Regions from separate parts of the Pseudomonas moorei genome, predicted to be linked through region 3. Evidence: predicted binding sites of a transcription regulator. Region 3 holds the regulator's gene; each other region holds the start of a gene.
The links. The regulator FliA, encoded in region 3, starts transcription of late flagellar genes. The targets are predictions, from matches to a motif close to CTAAAGTTTNNNNNNNNNNNGCCGNTAA.
Positions count from the first base shown of each region.

Region 1 (7,991 bases), 2.4 Mb from region 3:
GAGGCCGGTCTGCTTGCCCCAGTCGGACAAGGCGACATTGCCGATCTGGCCGGTGTTCTGCCGGGTGGCCACCAGGGTGATGGACGCGCTCTGGTTGGATGAGGTGGTGCAGCCGAACAGACTGGCCGTGGCCACGAGCGCTGCAAGTGAGTGTCTGAATTTCATTGCCAACCTCCTGCACAGAAGAACCGCAATGGGTGATTAAGGGGTATAGCTCATTAATCGCTGTCCCGGGACTGCAATGCTGTCCACTCAAGGTCGAACACTGATTTGTGGCGAGGGAGCAAGCTCCCTCGCCACAGATTAATGATTACGACGCTTGCTTGAGCACCGGCGCACGCTTGCCGAGCTTCATCAGCCAGAAGTAGCTCAACGCGGGCACCAGCAGCCCCACCAGCCAGGCCAGGTCGACGCCGTCGAGCGCCGTGGCCACCGGACCGACATAGAGCGTGGTGTTCATGAACGGAATTTCCAGGGCAATCGCCAGCACAAAACTGCCACAGGCGATCCAGTTGACCCGGCCATAGATCCCGTTGAGGTCGAAGATGTCATCGATCCGGTACTGACCTTTGCGCAGGCAGTAGTAGTCCACCAGATTGATCGCCGTCCACGGGATCAGGAAGTAGCTCATGAAGAAAATGAAGTTGAGGAAGAAGGTGATGAAGTCGTCCTGACTGATGGTGCACAGGGCGGTGGCCACCAGGCTGATCACCAGCATGAACAGACCGCGCACCCGGGGCGTCACTTTCAGGCGGGCGAAGGGTTCGATCACGGTGATGGTCGACATGAAGGCGCCATACAGGTTGAAGACGTTGATCGACACCTGGCCGTAGACGATGAAGGCGAACAGCAGCAGGGCACCACTGCCGAACAGCCCGGCGACATGACCGCCGACGTTACTGGAGAAGTCGCCGATGCCGACACTCAGGATCGCCCCGAGAATCATCATCCACGCACCGCCACTGACCGTGCCGGCGTAGCTGTACCAGAACACCTTGGCAGTCGGTGTTTGGCTGGGCAGGTAACGCGAGTAGTCGGCGACATACGGCGCATACGACAGCTGCCAGGTAACGGCAATGCTCACGGCCACCAAAAACTTCGACAGCGAGAACCCGGTCGGCAGCCATTGCTCGGCCGGAATCGACAGTTGCAGGGCGAACAGCGTGGCGACGACGAACACCAGCAGCGAAAGGATCGACAGCAGCTTCTGCAAGCGGTGAATCAAACGGTAGCCATAGAGCGCGACGACGAAGCACAAGGCGCCGATCAGGCAGATGTTGCCATTGGCGGGCAACGGGCTGACCGACTCCATCGCCTGGGCGGCGAGCAGGGTGTTGCTGACGAAGAACCCCAGATAGATCAGCATCACGAACAGCAGCGGCAGCACCGCGCCGAGCACGCCGAACTGGGCCCGGCTCTGGATCATCTGCGGGATGCCCAGTTTCGGTCCCTGGGCGGAGTGCGAGGCCATGAATATCGCCCCGACCAACGAGCCGACGATGATCGCCAGGGCGCTCCAGAACAGGTTGAGCCCCATCACCACCGGCAGCACACCCGAGGCGATGGTGGTGATGTTCATGTTGGCGCCGAACCAGATGAAGAACAGTGAACCCGGCTGGCCATGACGTTCGGCTTCGGGGATGAAATCGATGCTTCTTTTTTCAACGTGCATGGCGATCACTCCTGAGTCCGGACGAGGTGGGTTTGCAGCCGGGCGATGGTGCTTTGCAGTTCATGGGGCTGGTGGGCGAACTGGTCCGGGTGCTCGGGATTGAGGCTCACGTAGTCACGGTTTTCCAGGGCACGCCGGCATTCGCCGGTGGTGAGGATTTCTAGGGAGTAGACCCAGTTGGCCATGATCAACAGCGCCGAATAGTGCCCGGCCTGGGTGGTCGTGGTGCACGCATCGCTGACCAGGCGAATGTGATAGCCGAGGGCAAAGGCGTCGAACACCGTGGTCAGCACGCAGACATCGGTGAGCACGCCGCCGATGATCAGCGTGTCGACGTCCAGTGCCTTGAGCCGGGCATCGAGGTCGGTACGGTGGAAGGCGCTGTAGCGGCCTTTGTCGACGATGGCTTCACCGGGCCGCGGGGCGAGGCTCTGGATGATCTCCACTTGCCGTGTGCCGGCGCGATAACCGCTCGGGCCGCCGTCGGCCGCGCGGGGTTCGCCGCGTGGCAGATCACTGCCGTCGGCCTGGTTGATATGGCGGGTATAGATAACGGGGACCCGCTGCTGGCGGGTGCTTTCGAGCAGTGTGGCGGTGTTGGCCAGCACCGAATCGAAGTGTTCGAGGACGAAACCGTCCTCCTGTTGCATGTCGATGATCAACAGTGCGTTTTTATTGTTCATAGAGCAAACCTGATCATGGGCCGGACACTGTTGCGTCCAGCCAGCCCGATAAACACCGGGCCGAAGCACAATGCACCGCAAACGCGAGGCTACCGCCCGACGCCGAGGTACGTGGATTCCTGTTCGGGAGTGCTTAGTGAACTATTTGCCAGAAGCCGTTCTGCTTGGCCGAAACACTGGCGCGCAGACGCTTGAAATGCAGGTGCGAAGCGGTCCATTCACCGCGCAGGTAAGCCCGCGCGGCGCCGGAGGGTAGGGCGAGTGATTGGAGACGACCATTGAACATGGGAATCAACCCTGTAGGAGCGAGCCTGCTCGCGAAAAACCTGAGAACACCGCGGGGTGTCTGACCCCCAGCGTTATCGTTGACGAACATCGCGAGCAAGCTCGCTCCTACAGACAGCAACGCAGAGGACTCAGCGGAACGCCGGGACCACGTGTTTGATAAACAGCTCCAGGGATTTCTTCTTCTCGGCGTGCGGCAGGCTGTTGTCGCACCAGAAGCTGAACTCGTCGACACCCAATTCCTGATAGTACTTGATGCGCGGAATGATCTCTTCCGGGGTGCCGATCATGGCGGTCTTGTGCAGGCTGTCCAGTTCGAACTCCGGACGGCCGGCGAATTTCTCTTCCGGGCTTGGCGCCAGGAAGCCGTTGACCGGGGTTTCCTTGTTGCCGAACCAGGCATCGAAAGTGCGATAGAACTTGGCGATCGCCTTGGCCCCGACTTTCCAGCCTTCAGGATCGTCAACCGAGTGCACATGGGTGTGACGCAGCACCATCAGTTGCGGGCGCGGCACGTCCGGGTTGTTGTCCAAGGCAGTCTGGAACTTGTTCTTCAGGTCCAGGACCTCTTCGTCGCCTTTCATCAACGGCGTCACCATGACGTTGCAGCCATTGGCCACGGCGAAATTGTGCGAGTCCGGGTCACGAGCGGCGATCCACATCGGCGGGTTCGGCTTCTGGATCGGCTTGGGCACGCTGGTGGAGGTCGGGAATTTCCAGATGTCGCCGTCATGGGCGTAGTCGCCTTGCCACAGCGCGCGGACCACCGGAACCATTTCCCGCAATGCCTGGCCGCCGCTTGATGCGGGCATGCCACCGGCCATGCGGTCGAATTCAACCTGATAAGCGCCACGGGCCAGGCCCACTTCCATGCGCCCGTTGCTGATCACGTCCAGCAATGCGCATTCGCCAGCAACCCGGATCGGGTGCCAGAACGGCGCGATGATGGTGCCGGCGCCCAGGTGGATGGTGGTGGTCTTGGCGGCCAGGTAGGCCAGCAGCGGCATCGGGCTCGGCGAGATGGTGTATTCCATGGCGTGGTGCTCACCGATCCAGACGGTGCTGAAACCGCCGGCTTCGGCCATCAGGGTCAGCTCGGTCAAGTCTTCGAACAGCTGGCGGTGGCTGATGCTTTCGTCCCAACGTTCCATGTGTACGAACAGGGAAAATTTCATGACGCTTACCTCGGATCTTTTGTTGTCGGCCTGTCGACTGCGGGCCTGTTGCCTGGAATGAGCGCGGGGCTCCCCGTTGTTCTCGCCAGTGTAAAGCGCGTTCCTGAGGACGGCTGTTCGGCTGATGGGTTATTGGTATACCATAATATGGAATATCCGCAAAATATTTCTCTCCGACGGTCACATTCTCACCTCACAAGGAAGGCGAGCTCGATGAACATAAAACAAAAACTGATCATGGCTTTCGCGCTGATCGCCAGCCTGCCGGTGCTGCTGGTGGCGGTGTGGATCATCCTCAATGTGCGCAACGAGGCGCGCGAGACCTTCATCGACAGCAGCGGGCGGGAGATCCGCCAGGTGGAAAACGCCATGCAGCTGTTTTTCGAAGGCATCAGCCAGAACGTCGCCTACCTCGCCGAACACCCGCAGCTGCAAAATATCGACGCCCATCTCAAGCGCTATCTGTCCAGCGACGCGGCGCAAGTGGCGATGGGCGAGCAGGATCAGCGGCTGTTTGATCTGTTCGCCGGGCTGGCCAGGAGTCACTCGGCGTACGCCTATCTGTCCCTGGGCACGCAGGAGGGCGGGTATGTGTTCTGGCCGGGCGATCCGAAACTCGCCGGTTATGACCCGCGTACCCGTCCCTGGTACAAAACGGCGATGGCCCAGCCCGGCAAGACCCTGCGCACCGAGGCCTATTACTGGGCGGCCGACGATGTGGTGCTGGTCAGCACCGTGCGCAGCTTCAGCAATCGCCTGGGCGGCAACGGCGGGGTGGTGAACATCGATGTGTCGCTCAAGCAACTGACTGACCTGATCAAGCAGATCAAGCTGGGCGAGAGCGGTTACCTGATGCTGATGGAAGGCAACAACACGGTGCTGGTCGATCCCCATGACCCAAGCCACAACTTCAAGAAACTCGCTGATCTGGGTGACGGTTATCGGCAGTTGGGCGAGGCCGGCAAGGGCCTGGTCGAGGTCGAACTGGCGGGCGAGCGTTACATGGCCTTCGTCTGGCCGTCGGCATCGTTGGGCTGGCGTTTTGTCGGCGTGGTCCGGGAAAGTGAAGTCATGGCCGCGGCCACGCGCCTGACTTGGGTGATTGCCCTCATCGCGCTGGTCAGCGCCGCACTCTTCGCCATGGCCGGCGCCTGGTTTGCCGGACTGATCGTCAAGCCCATTCGCGGCGTCGCCAGCGGCCTGGAAGGCATCGCCCAGGGCGAAGGCGATTTGACCGCGCGCCTGACCGTGCGTGGTCGGGACGAAACGGCGCAGTTGGCCGGCTGGTTCAATCAGTTCCTCGAAGCCATCCGCACCCTGATCCAGCGCATTGGTCTGGCGTCGGGGCAGATCCACAGCAGTTCGGGAAGCGCCACCGAAGTTTCGGCGGAAATGGCCGATGTCGCTGCACGCCAACGCGAAGCCGTGGACATGGTCTCTACGGCATTCCATGAAATGGTGGCCACCTCCAATGAGGTGGCGCGCTCTTGCAGCCAGGCCGCCGACTCGGCGGATAACGGCCAGCGCCAGGCGCGCACCGGGCAACAGCAGATCGACGCGGCGGTGACCAATGTCGGGCGCCTGAGCGAGGAAATCAGCCACTCCGCCGAGGCGATGCAGCAACTGGAGCAGGACAGCAATGACATTCAGTCGATCCTCGGCACCATTCGCTCGATTGCCGAGCAGACCAACCTGTTGGCGTTGAACGCCGCCATCGAAGCCGCGCGAGCGGGCGAGCAGGGGCGTGGTTTTGCGGTGGTGGCCGACGAAGTGCGGGCGCTGGCCAAGCGCACATCGGACTCGACCAGTGAAATCGATGGTTTGCTCGGCAATCTGGCACGGCGTACCCACCAGATGGGCAAACAGATGCACGCCAGCCTGGAGGTGTCCCAGGAGACGGTGTTGTCGATCAATGAAGCGCGGGAGAGTTTCGGGTTGATTCGCGAGTCGGTGGACGTGATCCGCGACATGAACACGCAAATCGCCACCGCGGCGGAAGAACAGCATCAGGTGGCCGAGGATATCAACCGGCACATCAGCCAGATCCACGGTGATGCGCAACTGGTCGCCAGCCTGGCCGATGCCACGCGCCAGGACGCGCAGAACCTGACGCAGCTGTCGCAGACGTTGAATGGCCTGGTCAATCGGTTCCGTACCTAAGGCGTGGCCCCTGCAGGAGCGAGCCAGCCCGCGCTTGGGCTGACCTGTAGGAGCGAGCCTGCTCGCGAAAAACGTCCGGACACCACGGGAATTCAGACAGCCAGCGTTATCGTTGACGTCCATCGCGGGCAGGCCCGCTCCCACAAGGATTTGCGTGGCGCTTGCGGGAGCGAGCCAGCCCGCGTTTGGGCTGACCTGTAGGAGCGAGCCTGCTCGCGAAAAACGCCCGGACACCACGGGAATTCAGACAGCCAGCGTTATCGTTGACGTCCATCGCGGGCAGGCCCGCTCCCACGGGGATTTGCGTCGTCCCTGCGGGCGCGAGGCTTGCGGGTCTGATAGCCCGATCAAAACGGTAGGAGCGACGGCGGAATCTTTTGAAATCAGGCCGGAACGGGCAGGGCGCCCATTTTGCCGTGGCAATACACCAGTGGTCCGGCGTTGTGCCGGGGCACGATCAGGTTCTTCACCGCGCCGACCATGATCGCGTGGTCGCCCCCTTCATATTCGCGCCACAGTTCGCATTCGATGACCGCCGTGGCGTTGGCCAGGATCGGGTTGCCCAATTCGCTTAGTGTCCACTCGATGCCTTGCGCCTTGTCTTTGCCCTTGCGCGCGAAGGCATAGGCTTCGCTCTGCTGCCCACCGGACAGCACGTGGATGGCAAAGCGTTTGTTCTTGATCAGTACCGGGTAGGAATCGGAGCTGTAGTTGGGGCAAAACAGCACCAGGGCCGGGTCCATGGACAGCGAGCTGAACGCACTGGCCGTCAGGCCGACGATTTGCCCGTCGTCGTCGAGCGTGGTGATCACGGTTACGCCGGACGGGAACGAGCCCATGACTTGTTTGTAGATGGCGGCATCGATCATTGGACTGTCCTCGGGTGTGAAGCTTGGTTTTTATGAGTTTGTAGGTCTGATGGTATACCGTAATACATCGTTTGCAAGCGCTTTTTCTGCGGCCCGATAAACGTGCACCTTTAGTCTTGAAGTCAGTAAATACGCGGCTTTCAGCTAGGCACAGCGTGCGGTTTTGCGGCAGGATTGCGCATCAGATGGGCTCGCAAAGACCGGATCAGTCTTGTGAAAGGTTTGGAATACCATAATATGGTGCGCATCTGAGGGGCGGCCAGAGAGTCCCCCCGGTTTGGCTTCATACAAAGATAAGAACAGACAAACTCGAGTTCATGCATATGTCCCAGATGTCCCGGCAAGACCCGTTGATCGAGAATCACACGGTCGACTACGTTCCACTCGCAGAGCGCCACGGGAAGGCCCGCGATCTTTTCACCCTATGGTTCAGTACCAACATTGCACCCCTGCCCATCGTCACCGGTGCCATGGTGGTTCAAGTGTTCCATCTCAACTTGTTCTGGGGGCTGCTGGCGATTGCCCTGGGGCACATGGTCGGCGGGCTGGTGATTGCCCTGGCATCGGCCCAGGGCCCGCGCATGGGCATTCCGCAAATGGTCCAGAGCCGGGGTCAGTTCGGCCGCTATGGCGCGTTGCTGATCGTGTTCTTTGCCGCCCTGATCTACGTCGGTTTCTTCATTTCCAACATCGTGTTGGCCGGCAAGTCGATCGTCGGCATCGTGCCTTCGGTGCCGGTGCCCGCCAGCATCCTGATCGGCGCCCTCAGCGCCACCGCCATCGGGGTGATCGGTTACCGCTTCATCCACACCCTCAACCGCATTGGCACCTGGGTGATGGGCAGCGCGCTGCTCGCCGGCTTCCTCTATATCTTCGCCCATGACTTGCCAGTGGACTTCTTCACCCGCGGCGGTTTCAACCTGTCTGGCTGGTTGGCCACGGTGTCCCTGGGGATCATCTGGCAGATCAGCTTCTCGCCTTACGTGTCGGACTACTCGCGCTACCTGCCGGCGGATATCGGCATCACTCGTCCGTTCTTCGCCACTTACCTGGGCGCGACCCTGGGCACGATCCTGTCATTTACCTTCGGCGCGGTGGCGGTCCTGGCGACCCCGGAAGGCACTGAAGCAATGGCTGCGGTGAAGCA
Region 1 covers NZ_AP035776.1:3,769,717-3,777,707, forward strand. The annotation lists gene ACGJAX_RS17815 (hypothetical protein) at 1-165, opposite strand, end outside; gene ACGJAX_RS17820 (cytosine permease) at 311-1,672, opposite strand; gene ACGJAX_RS17825 (isochorismatase family protein) at 1,678-2,355, opposite strand; gene ACGJAX_RS17830 (hypothetical protein) at 2,489-2,641, opposite strand; gene ACGJAX_RS17835 (LLM class flavin-dependent oxidoreductase) at 2,772-3,815, opposite strand; partial or broken gene ACGJAX_RS17840 (cache domain-containing protein) at 4,185-5,069, shown strand; gene ACGJAX_RS17845 (methyl-accepting chemotaxis protein) at 5,271-5,975, shown strand; gene ACGJAX_RS17850 (flavin reductase family protein) at 6,359-6,844, opposite strand; gene ACGJAX_RS17855 (cytosine permease) at 7,168-7,991, shown strand, end outside.
Region 1: a site for FliA is predicted at 5,191-5,218, ahead of ACGJAX_RS17845 (methyl-accepting chemotaxis protein). Genes of this name have one in related genera too.

Region 2 (7,991 bases), 270 kb from region 3:
CATCGGTATTGGCCAACAGCATCAACAACGCCATTCGTTATGCCCGGCATGCGCTATTGATCACGGTCAGTGACGAGGCTGGGCAATTGGTACTGACCATCAACGACGACGGCGAAGGTTATCCGACCGAGATGATCGAGCGGCAGGCGGAATACGTGCAGGGCATCAATCAAAGTAGTGGTAGCACGGGCCTGGGTCTTTACTTTGCGGGACGGATCGCGGCCTTGCATCAGCGAAACGGCGTCGGCGGGCATACCAGAATCAGCAACGGCGGCCCGTTGGGGGGAGGCGTGTTCAGTCTTTACTTGCCCTGATCTTGCCGCTTTGGCATACAGCTTTTTGTTTGGCGCTGCTTGATATTCCGAACGCGCGGAGCCTATTTTGTACGGGTCGCCGTTCACGGCTCGCGTAAAAACAAGGATTGCGTCATGACAACGGATGACCTGAGATCACTCGCGCAACGATTGACGGGTATTGATGAGATTGAATGTGTCACGCCCGATTTGAATGGTGTGCCGCGGGGCAAAGTGATGACCGCCGAGGGATTCCTCGAAGGTCGGCGTTTGCAGATGGCGCGGGGTGTCTTGCTGCAATGCATCATGGGAGGTTATCCACCAGCACGTTTTTACGGAAGCGATGACGGCGACCTCGCGCTGGTTGCTGATCCTGCGCAGATTCACCGTTTGCCGTGGAGCAAGCAACCACGCGCATTTGCCATTTGCGATGCAGTCGAACTGACCGGCACCGGCTCCAATCTTTCGACTCGCGGTCAACTCAAATCAGTGATCGCGCGTTACTCCGCCCTTGGTCTGGCACCCGTTGTGGCAACCGAACTGGAGTTCTTTGTCTTCGCCCCCAATACCGACCCGACTCAGCCTTTCCAGCCGCCGAGGGGGCTGGATGGACGTCGCGAGGACGGTCATTCAGCGTTCAGTGTCAGTTCCAATAACGGCTTGCGACCCTTCTTCAGTGAGGTCTACGAATGCATGGCGGCTTTGGGGCTGCCGCGCGATACCTTCATGCATGAAATGGGCGTCAGCCAGTTCGAGATCAATTTGCTGCACGGCGATCCGCTGCTATTGGCCGACCAGACCTTCCTGTTCAAGCATTTGCTGAAAGAAGTGGCGCTCAAACACGGCCTCACGGTTGTCTGCATGGCCAAGCCGTTGGCGCACACGCCAGGCAGTTCGATGCATATTCACCAGAGCATCGTTGATATGGATAGCGGACGTAACGTATTCAGTGGCGAAGACGATCAACCGACGGCGACCTTCCATCATTTCATCGCCGGACAGCAGATCTGCATGGCCGATTTCACTGCGCTGTTTGCACCGAACGTGAACTCGTATCAGCGCTTGTTCCATCCCTTCGCATCACCGAATAATGCCTGTTGGTCCCATGACAACCGGGCGGCAGGCTTGCGTATTCCGGCCAGTTCGCCGGTCGCTCGTCGGGTCGAGAATCGCTTGCCGGGGGCTGATGCCAATCCTTATCTGGCAATTGCCGCAAGCCTGGCGGCGGGACTCTATGGCATTGAACGACAACTGGAACCGAGCGATCCGATCCAGGGCGAATTTGAAGTGCCGGACAATCTTTCGTTACCCTGTACCTTGCATGCAGCTCTGGTGCGTCTGAAACGTAGCCAATTGGCGAAGGAACTGTTCGGCTCGGAGTTCATCGAAGGCTACATTGCTTCGAAGACCCTGGAGCTGACCAGCTTCCATGATGAAATTACTCCCTGGGAAAGGCGTGTTCTAGCGGCCCAGGCCTGACGAAATGTCGACATCGGGCTATCGTTTGGATAGCCCGTTTCTCACTGCAAGGAGCCGCTCGGAACGCCGATGCGCCAAATCTGGAAATCCTTTCGAGCGCTTTATTTCGCCTCGCTGATGATGTTGATCGGTTCAGGCTTGTTGAGTACTTACCTGGCGTTGCGCCTGGCTGCCGACCATGTCGATAGCCTTTGGGTCGGTGCGTTGATGGCTGCCAACTATTTCGGTCTTGTGCTGGGTGGCAAGATCGGCCATCGACTGATCGCCCGGGTTGGTCATATTCGAGCTTATTCGGCCTGTGCCGGGATCGTTGGCGCGGCAGTGCTGGGCCATGGCCTGGTGAACTGGTTGCCTGCCTGGCTTTTCCTGCGGGTGATCGTCGGCCTAGGCATGATGTGCCAATACATGGTCATCGAGAGTTGGCTCAACGAACAGGCCGACACCAAGCAGCGCGGGATGGTGTTCAGCGGCTACATGATTGCTTCGTATCTGGGGTTGGTGCTTGGACAACTGATTCTGGTCATGCACCCAGGACTGGGGCTCGAGCTGCTGATGTTGGTCGCTCTGTGTTTTACCTTGTGCCTGGTGCCGGTGGCCTTGACCCGACGCATTCACCCGGCACCGTTGCATCCGGCACCGATGGAGCCTCGGTTCTTTATCAAGCGGGTGCCGCAGTCGTTGAGTACGGTGTTGGGAGCGGGGCTGATCGTCGGCTCGTTTTATGGCTTGGCACCGCTGTATGCCTCGCAGCAGGGGTTGTCCACCGAACAGGTCGGTCTGTTCATGGGTAGCTGTATTTTTGCCGGGTTGCTGGTGCAGTGGCCTCTGGGGTGGTTGTCCGATCGCTATGACCGGGCGCTGTTGATCCGCAGTTTCGCTTTCAGTCTGGCGCTGGCCGCTTTGCCGCTGGCGATCATGGAGCGGGTGCCGCTGGAGGTGTTGTTCATCGCCGGTTTTCTCTGCTCATTGGTTCAGTTCTGTCTGTATCCGTTGGCCGTGGCATTTTCCAATGACCACATCGAGGGGGATCGTCGGGTATCGCTGACTGCGATGTTACTGGTGACCTACGGGGTTGGTGCCAGCATCGGACCGCTGGTGGCCGGGGTGTTGATGAAGTTGTTCGGCAGCCAGATGCTTTACGCATTCTTCAGCTTTTTTGCGTTGGTCCTGGTGTGGCGAATTCGTCCGAAAGCGGTGACCAACCTGCACCAGGTGGAAGATGCGCCGCTGCACCACGTTGCCATGCCGGACAGTATGTCGAGCTCGCCACTGGTGGCTGCACTCGATCCGCGGGTGGATGAGCAGATGGTGCAGGAACAGATGCAGAACCCGATACCTTCCGAACCGGAGTCTGCATCGGAGCCTGAAGCAGATACGCCTCCGGAGCAGCCGGACACGGGCAGCGAAAAAAGTTTCACCGAGGCCAGGCCATAACATTGAGGCAAAAAAACGGGCAGTCACCGCAAGGGACTGCCCGCTTTTATTCAGACTTCTGTTTCAGAAGTCATCTTTGTCGAAGCGCCGCGCTTCGCGTTGCAGCTGATAGACGAACCGTTCGACCTGCCGTTGCACCAATCCGCTCATGTTATGGAAGCGCACACCGGCGAAGGTAGTGGAGATCTTTTCTTCAAAGTGCAAGTAACGCAACTCAACCGGGGCCATCATCTTGCCAAAAGGCAGGGCGGCCACGAAGCGGTCATAGACTTGACCCAATTGCAGGCTTCCAGAGATGTCGCCAGAGAAGCGCAGCTTGCAACCGGTAGCCGAGATGTCTAGCAACTTGCCGCTGATCGGTGCCTTGAGTTTCTCGCCATCCAGGTCGACGTCGACCAATTGTGCCAGTTTCAACGCAGCGCGGAACGCATTGCGGCGCTGATGGTAGACCACTTCATCGGGCAGTGCGCCGCGATAGCAACGAGTACCGCCGGATTCGTCGATGGTCAGCGGACCGTTGCTTTCCCAGGCAATACGCACGCCTTCGTGGAAGCCTTCGACCTTGAAGGGTTCGCCGGCCAACAAGTAACGTTCGCCGTCTCGGGGAATCATTTCGTCCAGGGCAATCATCTTGCTTTCACGATCAACGTCCACCAGATAGCTCTGGAAGCGCTGGCTGCGCTCATGAAACGTAATGATCAGCGGGTCATGACTTTCTTGCAGCTGGCGCAGGTTGCTGGAGATTTCCAGAGGCGTGCTAAGCACCTTGGGTGGCTGCGGAGCATCATCCGCATTTAAGGCATTGGACACGGTTAATCAATCTCCAGACAAGTTTTGACTACGGCTAGCCAGCATTTTGCCAGCATGTTTCGCGTCTTGATAGAGCGTGCTCATCGACAAGCTTAAGCCTGACTGAGCGGGCGCGGTTTCACAAGCTTGGAGAATGATCCGCTGGCATCGTAGAGCGCAGGAGGTTCGCCGCCGGTAAGAATTTTCAGCTGGGCAGCCGTAGCGGCTTGCTGTATCAGGATCGACTGACCGTTGCTGGCATTGGTGGTCTGGCACTGGGCCAGGAGGTTGGTCAGCACGTCGCTCTGCGCCAGCAACTGTTCGCCAATGCTCGAATGGCTGGCCAGCTGCTCCAGCCCGCTACGGTTGGTTGGCAAGTTGAGGCTGGCGAGAATTTCGCTGCGCTTGCGGCCATGCTGTTCGAGCAAAATGATCAATGCCTGTTTCTGTGCCAGAACGTTTTCGAGCAGGGGCATGTCGCGACCATGCAGGGCGAGGGACTCGGTCTGCAGTAACTCCAGCAATTGTTGCGCTGGAGCAAAATCGTCGGTGATCAGTTGCAGTAAATTAGTGTCGTGCATGGCTGGCCTTGGTTTTTAAGCGTCCAAAAGCCTGGCGCAGGCCGTGGGCCTAGCGCTGGGCTTCGAAGTTGAGCAGTTTGCTGGCTACACGGTTGCTGTCGACTTTGTAGCTGCCATCGGCAATCGCTGCTTTCAACGCGGCCACGCGGGCGTTGTCGACGACAGGCTGATCGCGCAGCGTATCAGTGACCTTTTGCAACTGTTGAGCCTCATTGCTGAGATGTACCGATTCCCCGCTCTTAACGGTGCTGGCCTGTTCGGCCGGGGTATTCAGCGCTGCGGACTTGCCGGCGTCGGCCGTTTCCTTGCTCGCGCTGGTACGTGTACTGCCCGTAAGTGACGAGGAGCTGTTCAAACGGCTGAAATCGATGACCATGATAAAAAACCTCTGGGAATTTGGACGCTTGCCCTGTTTTCGGCCATCCCCTGCAAAACTTTAGGCCCATTTATCCGGGAGCTTGCGCGCGTCGGCGCTTGCCCCGCATGGAGCACAGTTTAGGGAACAGCCTCAGGAAGCGCCATCTTCATGAACAGGGAGCCCTACATGGCTACTTCCACCTGCCCCGGCGCGGTGACCTGAGCTTTGATGACCCGCTGCGAGTTGAGGTTCTTGACCCGGATCTGTTCATTCAAGCCACCGTTGGCCAGCGCTTCGCCTGGCATTCGCACGCTGAGCGTACCACTGCGCGCGGTAATCACCACCTGATCGCCCTTGCGAACGACTTCCGCTTGCTCCATGTGCACCAGGGTAATGACCTGGTCGGCGACCATTGGTCGGGTAAGTTTTTGCCCGATCGCCTGATCCACCGAGGTCAAATATCCCTGGTTGATCAGGCTGATATCGCGCTCACGCAATGTCACGTCTCCAGGCTCGACAATGCCGGCGCGGCGCAGGGGGCGGGTGGTGGTCACAACGTCACGAAACAGGCGTACTTGAGCGGGTACGAAGACGGTCCAGGGGGATGCTCCCTCACACCGGACCTTGACCGTTACCCGGCCCAGTGGCTTGGCCGGACTCTCCAGCGAGGCTGTCAATTCCTTGTCGCACATCGGCATGCGCATGCGCGGATCGAGCTGGTTAACCTGGATTTCATAGCGACCTTCCGTTTGACTGGTGGCCAGATAGTCTTCTACGGTGAACTCAAGAAAGCCTTGGGTGACGCCGATAAGCATGTCAGGCAAGGTAACTGGGTCAGCAAGGGCAGGGCTGCCAGCGTTGAACAGGCACACAGTCGCCAGCACGCCGAGTAATCTGCGGTAGGGTGTGGTAAGGCGTCGAAAAAATGTCGGTTCTCTGTTCATAGAGAGATAAAAAGCAAGCGCCGTGCCGTTTAGAGATGAATGTGCGTCGCAACAACACTTAGCGTTGGTGTAGGAGTCTGGGCATGGCTGGTGTAATGGATTCGGTAAACCAGCGCACGCAACTGGTGGGGCAGAATCGCCTTGAGCTGTTGTTGTTCCGTCTTGACGGCCAGCAGCTCTATGGGATCAACGTGTTCAAGGTCCGGGAGGTGCTGCAATGCCCCCAACTGACACTGATGCCCAAGTCCAGTCCTGTCGTGTGCGGCGTGGCGAATATTCGGGGGGCGACCATTCCGATCCTTGATCTGGCGATGGCGACCGGCTCCGGGGGCTTGAAAGACAAGAACAACCCTTTCGTGATCATCACGGAGTACAACACCAAGACCCAGGGGTTCCTGGTGCGCTCGGTGGAACGCATTGTGAACATGAACTGGGAGGAGATTCATCCGCCGCCCAAGGGCACTGGCCGCGATCACTACCTGACGGCCGTGACTCGCGTCGACAATCAACTGGTCGAAATCATCGACGTCGAGAAAGTGCTGGCGGAAGTGGCGCCGACACCGGAAGCGATTTCGGTTGGTGTGGTGGATGTCGAAACCCAGCACAAGGCGCTCTCTCTGCGTGTGTTGACAGTCGATGATTCGTCGGTGGCACGCAAACAGGTCACGCGCTGCTTGCAAACGGTTGGCGTCGAAGTGGTGGCGTTGAACGACGGTCGGCAAGCGCTGGATTACCTGCGCAAACTGGTCGACGAGGGCAAGAAGCCGGAGGAAGAGTTCCTGATGATGATTTCCGACATCGAGATGCCGGAGATGGACGGATACACCCTGACGGCGGAAATCCGCAACGACCCTCGCATGCAAAAGCTACATATCATCCTGCATACTTCGTTGTCGGGTGTGTTCAATCAGGCGATGGTCAAGAAAGTCGGTGCCGATGACTTCCTCGCCAAATTCCGTCCTGATGACCTGGCATCCCGGGTAGTCGACCGGATCAAAGCAGCAGACATTAGCTAGGGGCGTTCGGCCCCCGGCAGTCAACACGATTTAAGAGGCGGCAGCATTGTCAACGGGTAATTTGGATTTCGAACAGTTCCGGGTATTCCTGGAAAAAGCCTGTGGCATTTTGCTCGGTGAAAACAAGCAGTATCTGGTATCGAGCCGTCTCAACAAACTGATGGAGCAGCAGGGTATCAAGTCGTTGGGTGAGCTTGTCCAGCGCATGCAGACCCAGCCGCGCAGCGGTTTGCGCGAGCAGGTGGTCGACGCAATGACCACCAACGAAACCCTGTGGTTTCGTGATACCTACCCCTTTGAAGTCTTGAAGAACAAGGTACTGCCCGAAGCGATCAAGGCCAGTCCCGGCCAGCGTTTGCGCATCTGGTCGGCGGCATGCTCGTCGGGTCAGGAGCCGTATTCGCTGTCGATGTCCATTGATGAGTTCGAGCGGGCCAACATGGGCCAGTTGAGGATGGGGGTGCAAATCGTTGCCACCGATCTTTCCGGCACCATGCTGACCAACTGCAAGACCGGCGAGTACGACAGCCTGGCCATTGGTCGCGGTCTGTCGCCCGAGCGACTGCAGCGATATTTCGACCCGAAAGGGCCGGGGCGCTGGGTCATCAAGGCACCGATCAAGAGTCGGGTGGAGTTTCGTTCGTTCAATCTGCTGGACAGCTACGCCAGCCTGGGCAAGTTCGATATCGTGTTCTGCCGCAACGTCCTGATCTACTTCTCTGCCGAAGTGAAGAAGGACATCCTGTTGCGTATTCACAGCACGTTGAAGCCTGGCGGTTATCTGTTCCTTGGTGCTTCAGAAGCGCTGAACGGATTGCCGGATCATTACCAGATGGTCCAGTGCAGCCCTGGGATCATTTATCAGGCGAAGTGATTTTGTCGGCGTCATAAAAACGGGAGTCCTTATGGGGCTCCCGTTTTTTTGTGTCTGGCGAGTACCGCGCCAGGAGTTGGCAAGTGGTGTACTCGGGATTGGATGCCAGGCGGCAGAAAAGCGGCATCCGGCGGAAACCCGTTGCCGCTTTTCTGGCATTGCCGCCTAGCCTCTGCCCGCAAAGCCCCGGTTTACGGGGTTTTCTGACTTGGCATGACGCTTG
Region 2 covers NZ_AP035776.1:6,398,219-6,406,209, reverse strand. The annotation lists gene ACGJAX_RS29895 (sensor histidine kinase KdpD) at 1-314, shown strand, start outside; gene ACGJAX_RS29890 (glutamine synthetase family protein) at 531-1,772, shown strand; gene ACGJAX_RS29885 (MFS transporter) at 1,842-3,206, shown strand; gene ACGJAX_RS29880 (flagellar brake protein) at 3,270-4,016, opposite strand; gene ACGJAX_RS29875 (flagellar export chaperone FlgN) at 4,109-4,576, opposite strand; gene flgM (flagellar biosynthesis anti-sigma factor FlgM) at 4,626-4,952, opposite strand; gene flgA (flagellar basal body P-ring formation chaperone FlgA) at 5,117-5,878, opposite strand; gene ACGJAX_RS29860 (chemotaxis protein CheV) at 5,962-6,894, shown strand; gene cheR (protein-glutamate O-methyltransferase CheR) at 6,941-7,768, shown strand.
Region 2: a site for FliA is predicted at 4,989-5,016, ahead of flgM (flagellar biosynthesis anti-sigma factor FlgM). Genes of this name have one in related genera too.

Region 3 (7,991 bases):
TCGCCAAAACTGGCGGAAGAGCTGGTACCGGGCGTGGTTTCGCTGTCGCAACTGCTCAAGGTTCTGCAGGCGCTGTTGGCCGAGCAGGTGCCGGTGCGGGACATCCGCAGCATTGCCGAAGCCATCGCGAACAATGCCGCCAAGAGTCAAGATACTGCCGCATTGGTGGCCGCCGTGCGCGTCGGCGTATCCCGCGCCATCGTCCAAAGCATTGTAGGCACTGAGTCGGAGCTACCGGTTATCACGCTGGAGCCAAGGTTGGAACAAATATTGCTCAATAGTCTGCAGAAGGCAGGGCAAGGCTCGGAAGAGGGCGTTCTGCTGGAGCCAAGCATGGCCGAGAAGCTGCAGCGCTCATTGATCGATGCAGCGCAGCGTCAAGAGATGCAAGGTCAACCGGTGATTCTGCTGGTGGCCGGTCCGGTTCGCGCGATGCTCTCGCGATTTGGCCGGCTGGCAGTCCCGGGTTTGCATGTGTTGGCTTACCAGGAAATCCCTGACAACAAGCAAGTGACCATCGTTGCGACAGTAGGGCCCAACGGCTGAGGTAGTGGTTTATGCAAGTTAAGCGTTTTTTCGCCGCCGATATGCGTCAGGCCATGAAGCTGGTTCGTGATGAGCTGGGCGCCGACGCCGCCATCATTGGCAACCGCCGCATTGCCGGTGGTGTCGAGCTCACGGCTGCCCTGGATTACAAACTGTCGGCGCTGGCCCCGCGTGTTCCGAACATGGAACTCGAAGACGAGCTGCGCAAGACTCAATCGCGGATCGTCACCGCCCAGGCTGAATTGAGCCTGCGAGGCGATGGCGAGAGCGACAAGAGCACCAATCGCCAGTTGTTCGCCGGCCTGCCGTTGACCGCCGCCGAGCCGTTGATCGAGCCCACCTATGCCGAACCCCGTCGTCCTGCGCCGGCCGCTGCGCCAGCCTCGAGTGGCGTGGACCCGCGGGCGTTCGATTCGATGCGTTTCGAGCTCAATAGCTTGCGTGAACTGATGGAAGTGCAGCTGGGCTCCCTGGCCTGGAATCAGCTGCAAGGCAGCCGCCCTGAACAGGCGAACCTGTGGCGCCGCCTGCAGCGCATCGGTCTGTCCGGCCCGCTGTCGCGGGATTTGCTGGCGCTGATTACCGATATCGACGAGCCCCGTCAGGCCTGGCGCATGTTGCTGGCGCATCTGGCGCGGATGATCTCCACGCCGGAACTGGAACCACTGGAAGAGGGTGGCGTGATTGCCATGGTCGGCCCCGCCGGCATGGGCAAGACCACCACCCTGGCCAAGCTGGCCGCCCGTTACGTGCTCAAGTACGGCCCGCAGAACATCGCGCTGGTGAGCATGGACAGCTTCCGGATCGGGGCTCAGGAGCAGCTCAAGACCCTCGGTCGGATTCTCAACGTGTCGGTGACCCACGTCGATCCGGGGCAATCGCTGGTGCAAGCGCTGGATCCGTTGCTGCGCAAACGCGTGGTGCTGATCGACACCGCCGGCCTGCAGGCCAGCGATCCGGCCCTGCGCATGCAGCTGGAAAGCCTGGCCGGGCGTGGCATCAAATCGAAAAATTATCTGGTTCTGGCAACCACCAGCCAGAAACAGGTTCTAACCGCCGCTTATCACAGTTACAAGCGCTGCGGGCTCGCGGGCTGCATCCTGACTAAACTGGATGAAACGGCAAGTCTGGGCGAGGTGTTGAGCCTGGCCATCAGTCATGAATTGCCGGTGGCCTACCTGACCGATGGCCCGCGGATCCCGGATGATTTGCATCTGCCGCGTCGTCATCAGTTGGTCAGTCGCGCCGTCAGCGTGCAAATGCAGGAAGAACCCAGCGAAGAAGCCATGGCTGACATGTTCGCTGACATCTACCACAGCCCGACCAAGCAGGTTGGCTGAGGTAAAAATGAATAGTTTTTGTACCTACATCGATGGTCTGCCATGCATTGTTCCGGTTGAGAACGCGCAGCCAGTAATGTGGCCTCCGTCTATGCAAGACAAGGTAAAGAAATAACATGGGCAGCATGCATCCCGTACAGGTGATCGCGGTGACCGGCGGCAAAGGTGGCGTCGGGAAGACTAATGTGTCAGTGAACTTGTCCCTGGCTTTGGCTGAGCTTGGCCGGCGCGTCATGCTGCTGGACGCCGATCTGGGGCTGGCGAACGTCGACGTTCTGTTGGGGCTGACACCCAAACGTACCCTGGCCGACGTGATCGAAGGCCGCTGCGAGCTGCGCGACGTCCTGTTGCAGGGCCCCGGCGGCATCCGCATCGTTCCCGCCGCGTCCGGGACCCAGAGCATGGTTCATCTGAGCCCGGCGCAACACGCCGGCCTGATCCAGGCATTCAGCGATATCGGCGACAATCTCGACGTACTGGTGATCGACACCGCTGCGGGCATTGGTGACTCGGTAGTCAGTTTTGTCCGCGCGGCGCAGGAAGTCCTGCTGGTGGTCTGCGACGAGCCGACGTCGATCACCGACGCCTACGCCTTGATCAAGTTGCTCAACCGCGATTACGGCATGAACCGTTTCCGCGTCCTGGCCAACATGGCGCAGAGCCCGCAGGAAGGCCGCAACCTGTTCGCCAAGTTGACCAAGGTCACGGACCGCTTTCTCGACGTTGCCCTGCAATACGTCGGTGCCGTGCCTTACGACGAAAGCGTGCGCAAGGCCGTGCAGAAGCAGCGCGCCGTCTATGAAGCGTTTCCGCGTTCCAAGTGTTCGCTGGCGTTCAAGGCCATCGCCCAGAAAGTCGATACCTGGCCGCTGCCGGCCAACCCCCGTGGGCACCTGGAGTTTTTCGTCGAGCGCCTCGTGCAACAAACGGCAGGACCCGTGCTATGACCGCCAGCGGTTACAACCTCTACAAGAAGTCGGCACGTGACGCGCAGTACGAATTGATCGAGCGTTACGCGCCACTGGTTAAACGCATTGCCTACCACTTGCTGGCGCGTCTGCCGGCCAGTGTCCAGGTCGAAGACCTGATCCAGGCCGGCATGATCGGCCTGCTGGAAGTCTCGACCAAATACGACGCCAGCAAAGGCGCCAGTTTCGAAACGTACGCGGGCATCCGAATCCGCGGCGCCATGCTCGATGAGGTGCGCAAGGGGGACTGGGCACCTCGTTCGGTTCACCGCAACACGCGCATGGTCAGCGATGCAATTCGCTCGATTGAAGCTAAAACCGGCCGTGACGCTAAAGATCACGAAGTTGCGGCCGAACTCCAATTGAGTCTCGACGATTATTACGGGATTTTGAACGACACCCTGGGCAGCCGGTTATTCAGTTTCGACGATCTGTTGCAGGACGGCGAACACGAAGGGCTGCACGAGGATGGCGCGAGTGCTCATCTCGAGCCGTCGCGCGACCTGGAAGATGAACGCTTTCAGGCGGCGCTGGCGGACGCGATTGCCAATTTGCCGGAGCGTGAGCGACTGGTGTTGGCGCTGTACTACGACGAAGAGTTGAATCTCAAGGAAATCGGTGAGGTCCTGGGGGTTAGCGAATCTCGGGTCAGCCAGTTACACAGCCAGTGCGCGGCCCGTTTGCGGGGGCGTTTGGGAGAGTGGCGAGCGCGTTGAAGGCAGTGTGGGGGCACTGCGACGTGGCGGGTGGGGTGTTGAACCGCGCCGGTCTCGATCCGTTGTACTCCAGACAGTCATTGAGTGCTTTGCCAGATTGATTGAAATGGCGCGTCCAGGTGCTGGGCGCGTTTTAGTCTGCTTGGAGGTCGAATTGGACAAGAACATGAAAATCCTCATCGTTGATGACTTCTCAACGATGCGGCGGATCATAAAAAACCTGTTGCGTGACCTTGGGTTCACCAACACGGTCGAGGCCGACGATGGCACTACCGCCATTCCGGTTCTCAACAGCGGGAGCATCGACTTTCTGGTGACGGACTGGAACATGCCTGGCATGACCGGTATCGATCTGCTGCGCCACGTGCGTGCCGATGAAAAGCTCAAGCATCTGCCGGTGCTGATGGTGACCGCCGAAGCCAAGCGCGAGCAGATCATCGAAGCCGCCCAGGCCGGTGTTAACGGCTATGTGGTCAAACCCTTCACGGCCCAGGCGTTGAAAGAAAAAATCGAAAAGATTTTCGAACGCATCGGTTGAACTGCGCCACGGGGGAGCTATGGGGCATAACGAATCATCGCAGGGCGATTTCGAATCGACCCTGAAAAAACACGCCGTCGAACTGGTCGCGAGCCTTGAAAAGGGCAGGTTCGGCGATGCTGTGCAATTGATCCATGAGCTCAACCAGACCCGTGACCGCGGCCTGTACCAGGAAGTGGGCAAGCTCACCCGCGAGCTGCATAGTGCGATCGTCAATTTTCAGATTGACCCGCACATGCCGCAAGCCGAGGAAGTGTCACAGATCACCGATGCCACCGAGCGTCTGGGGTATGTGGTCAAGCTGACGGAGGCTGCGGCCAACCGCACCATGGACCTGGTGGAAAACGCCACGCCGCTGGTCAATCGCCTGAGTGAAGAAGCCCAGGCCTTGAGCACGGACTGGGGACGTTTCATGCGCCGCGAAGTCGGGGCTGAAGAGTTCCGCGAGCTGGCCCGGCGAGTCGACGGGTTCCTGGCGCGCAGCAGTGAAGACGGGCGTGCGGTGTCGAGCAACCTCAACGACATTCTGCTCGCCCAGGATTACCAGGACCTCACCGGTCAGGTGATCAAGCGTGTGACCCAACTGGTCACCGAAGTCGAAAGCAACCTGCTCAAGCTCGTGCTCATGGCCAGTCAGGTGGACCGCTTCGCGGGCATCGAACATGACCGTGAAGCGATGCTTGCAGAAAAAGATCCACAAAAACATCTCTCTCAGGGTGAAGGTCCGCAGATTCATGCCGATAAAAGAGAAGACGTTGTGTCCGGTCAGGACGATGTGGACGATTTGCTATCCAGCCTAGGGTTTTAGAGTTCTAGGTATTTTAGGTTTTTAGACCTGTAGGAGCACACCCTTAATGAGCTTCGGCGCCGATGAAGAGATCCTTCAGGATTTCCTGGTTGAGGCCGGCGAGATTCTAGAGCAACTGTCCGAACAACTGGTCGAGCTGGAAAGCCGGCCGGATGACGCGGACCTGCTCAATGCAATTTTTCGCGGTTTTCACACTGTAAAAGGGGGCGCCGGCTTCCTCCAGCTCAACGAGTTGGTGGAGTGCTGTCACATCGCCGAGAACGTGTTCGACATCCTGCGCAAGGGCGAACGTCGCGTCGACTCGGAATTGATGGACGTGGTTCTCGAAGCACTGGACGCGGTGAACAGCATGTTCAGCGAAGTCCGCGAGCGTAGCCCGATCACGGCGGCCACACCCGAATTGCTCGCAGCCCTGGCCCGTCTGGCCGAGCCGCAAACCGCTGACGAGGCGGCGCCTGCACCTGCGGTAGAAGAAGTGGTGCAAGAGCCTGTTGCCGAAAGCGAGTCGGGCGACATCACTGACAATGAATTCGAACAACTGCTGGACTCGCTGAATGCCGTCAAGGCTCAGGCCGAAGCGCCAGCCGCTCCAGCAGCAGATAGCGCTGCCGCTGCCAGTGACGAAATCACTGACGCCGAGTTCGAGTCACTGCTCGATCAATTGCATGGTAAAGGTCAGTTCGCCGTCGATGCCCTGGCATCACCTGCGGCGTCCAGCGAACCGCCTGCGCCTAAAGCGCCAGGCGACAGCTCCGACATCACCGACGACGAATTCGAAGCGTTGCTCGATCAGTTGCACGGCAAGGGCAACTTTGCGGTCGACGCACTGGAATCGGCCATCGCTTCGGTGCCGGCGCCGGCAGCACCTGCCGCTGCGGCGGCGGGTAGCGATCTGATCACCGATCACGAGTTCGAATCGCTGCTCGACGAATTGCACGGCAAAGGCAAGTTCACTGATGTGGGTACTGCTGCAACCGGTACCGCCGCTTCGGTGGCCACGCCAGTCGCCAAGGCAGCAGCGCCGAAACCTGTCGCCAAAGCCCCCGAACCCAAAGCTGAAGCGCCGGCGCCTGCCGCCGCACCGGCAGCCGCCCGTGCCCCGGCCGCTCCGCCTGCGGAGAAGCCGGCCAGCGAAGCCGAGACCACCGTGCGGGTCGATACCGCGCGTCTCGACGAAATCATGAACATGGTCGGCGAATTGGTATTGGTGCGTAACCGCCTGGTCCGCCTGGGGGCCAACAGCGCCGACGAGGCCATGTCCAAGGCGGTGTCGAACCTGGATGTGGTTACCGCCGATCTGCAAACCGCGGTCATGAAGACCCGGATGCAACCGATCAAGAAGGTCTTCGGTCGCTTCCCGCGTCTGGTTCGCGACCTGGCTCGCCAGCTCAAGAAAGAGATCAACCTGGAACTGGTCGGCGAAGAAACCGACCTCGACAAGAACCTCGTCGAGGCCCTGGCCGACCCGTTGGTCCACTTGGTCCGTAACGCGGTCGACCACGGCATCGAGTCGCCGGAAGAACGCGAAGCTTCGGGCAAGGCCCGTGGCGGCAAGGTGATCCTGGCCGCGGAACAGGAAGGCGACCACATCCTGCTGTCGATCTCCGATGACGGCAAGGGCATGGACCCGAACGTCCTGCGCTCCATCGCGGTAAAACGCGGAGTGATGGACAAGGACGCGGCCGATCGCCTGAGCGACACCGAGTGCTACAACCTGATCTTCGCCCCGGGCTTCTCGACCAAGACCGAGATTTCCGACGTGTCGGGTCGTGGCGTGGGCATGGACGTGGTGAAAACCAAGATCTCCCAGCTCAACGGTTCGATCAACATCTACTCGGCCAAGGGCCAGGGTTCGAAGATCGTCATCAAGGTGCCGTTGACCCTGGCGATCATGCCGACACTGATGGTCATGCTCGGCAACCAGGCGTTCGCGTTCCCGCTGGTGAACGTCAACGAGATTTTCCACCTCGACCTGTCGACCACCAACGTGGTGGACGGCCAGGAAGTGGTGATCGTGCGGGACAAGGCGCTGCCGTTGTTCTACCTCAAGCGCTGGCTGGTCAGCTCCGCCGCTCATGAAGAGCAGCGCGAAGGCCATGTGGTGATCCTTTCCGTGGGCACTCAGCGGATCGGCTTCGTTGTCGATCAACTGGTGGGTCAGGAAGAAGTGGTCATCAAGCCATTGGGCAAAATGCTCCAGGGAACCCCGGGCATGTCGGGCGCCACCATTACCGGTGACGGCCGCATCGCGCTGATTCTCGATGTTCCGAGCATGCTCAAGCGTTACGCCACGCGGCGTATTTGATTCTGATGGAGCGGGGCGACTGAGCCTCGCTCCGTCTAACGGAGTGTTTATGGCAGTCAAAGTCCTGGTGGTGGACGATTCGGGGTTTTTCCGCCGCCGCGTCTCGGAAATTCTTTCAGCGGATTCGAATATCCAGGTCGTCGGCACGGCGACCAACGGAAAAGAGGCGATTGATCAGGCTCTGGCCCTCAAGCCCGACGTGATCACCATGGACTACGAGATGCCGATGATGGACGGCATCACGGCGGTGCGGCACATCATGCAGCGCTGCCCGACCCCGGTGTTGATGTTTTCCTCGCTGACCCACGAAGGCGCCCGGGTCACCCTGGATGCGCTGGACGCCGGCGCGGTGGACTTCCTGCCGAAGAATTTCGAAGACATCTCGCGCAACCCCGAGAAGGTCAAGCAACTGCTGTGCGAGAAGATTCTCAGTATCGCGCGCAGTAACCGTCGTGTCAGCACCTACACGGCACCGCCACCGGTAGCGGCCTCCGCGCCGACACCAGCGCCTTCGAGCGTTGGCAGTTTCAGCGGCAACGTGCCCGCGCGTCCGGCCCCGGCTCCGATCCCGGCTCGTGCGCCAGCGCACGCACCCACGTCGCCTGCGCCCAAACGCAAAGCCTACAAACTGGTGGCCATCGGCACCTCCACCGGTGGCCCGGTGGCCTTGCAGCGGGTCCTGACCCAGCTGCCGGCCAACTTCCCGGCACCGATCGTGCTGGTCCAGCACATGCCCGCGGCCTTCACCAAAGCGTTCGCCGAGCGTCTGG
Region 3 covers NZ_AP035776.1:6,130,078-6,138,068, reverse strand. The annotation lists gene flhA (flagellar biosynthesis protein FlhA) at 1-546, shown strand, start outside; gene flhF (flagellar biosynthesis protein FlhF) at 558-1,886, shown strand; gene fleN (flagellar synthesis regulator FleN) at 2,003-2,833, shown strand; gene fliA (RNA polymerase sigma factor FliA) at 2,830-3,570, shown strand; gene ACGJAX_RS28610 (chemotaxis response regulator CheY) at 3,737-4,108, shown strand; gene ACGJAX_RS28605 (protein phosphatase CheZ) at 4,128-4,916, shown strand; gene ACGJAX_RS28600 (chemotaxis protein CheW) at 4,963-7,221, shown strand; gene ACGJAX_RS28595 (chemotaxis-specific protein-glutamate methyltransferase CheB) at 7,271-7,991, shown strand, end outside.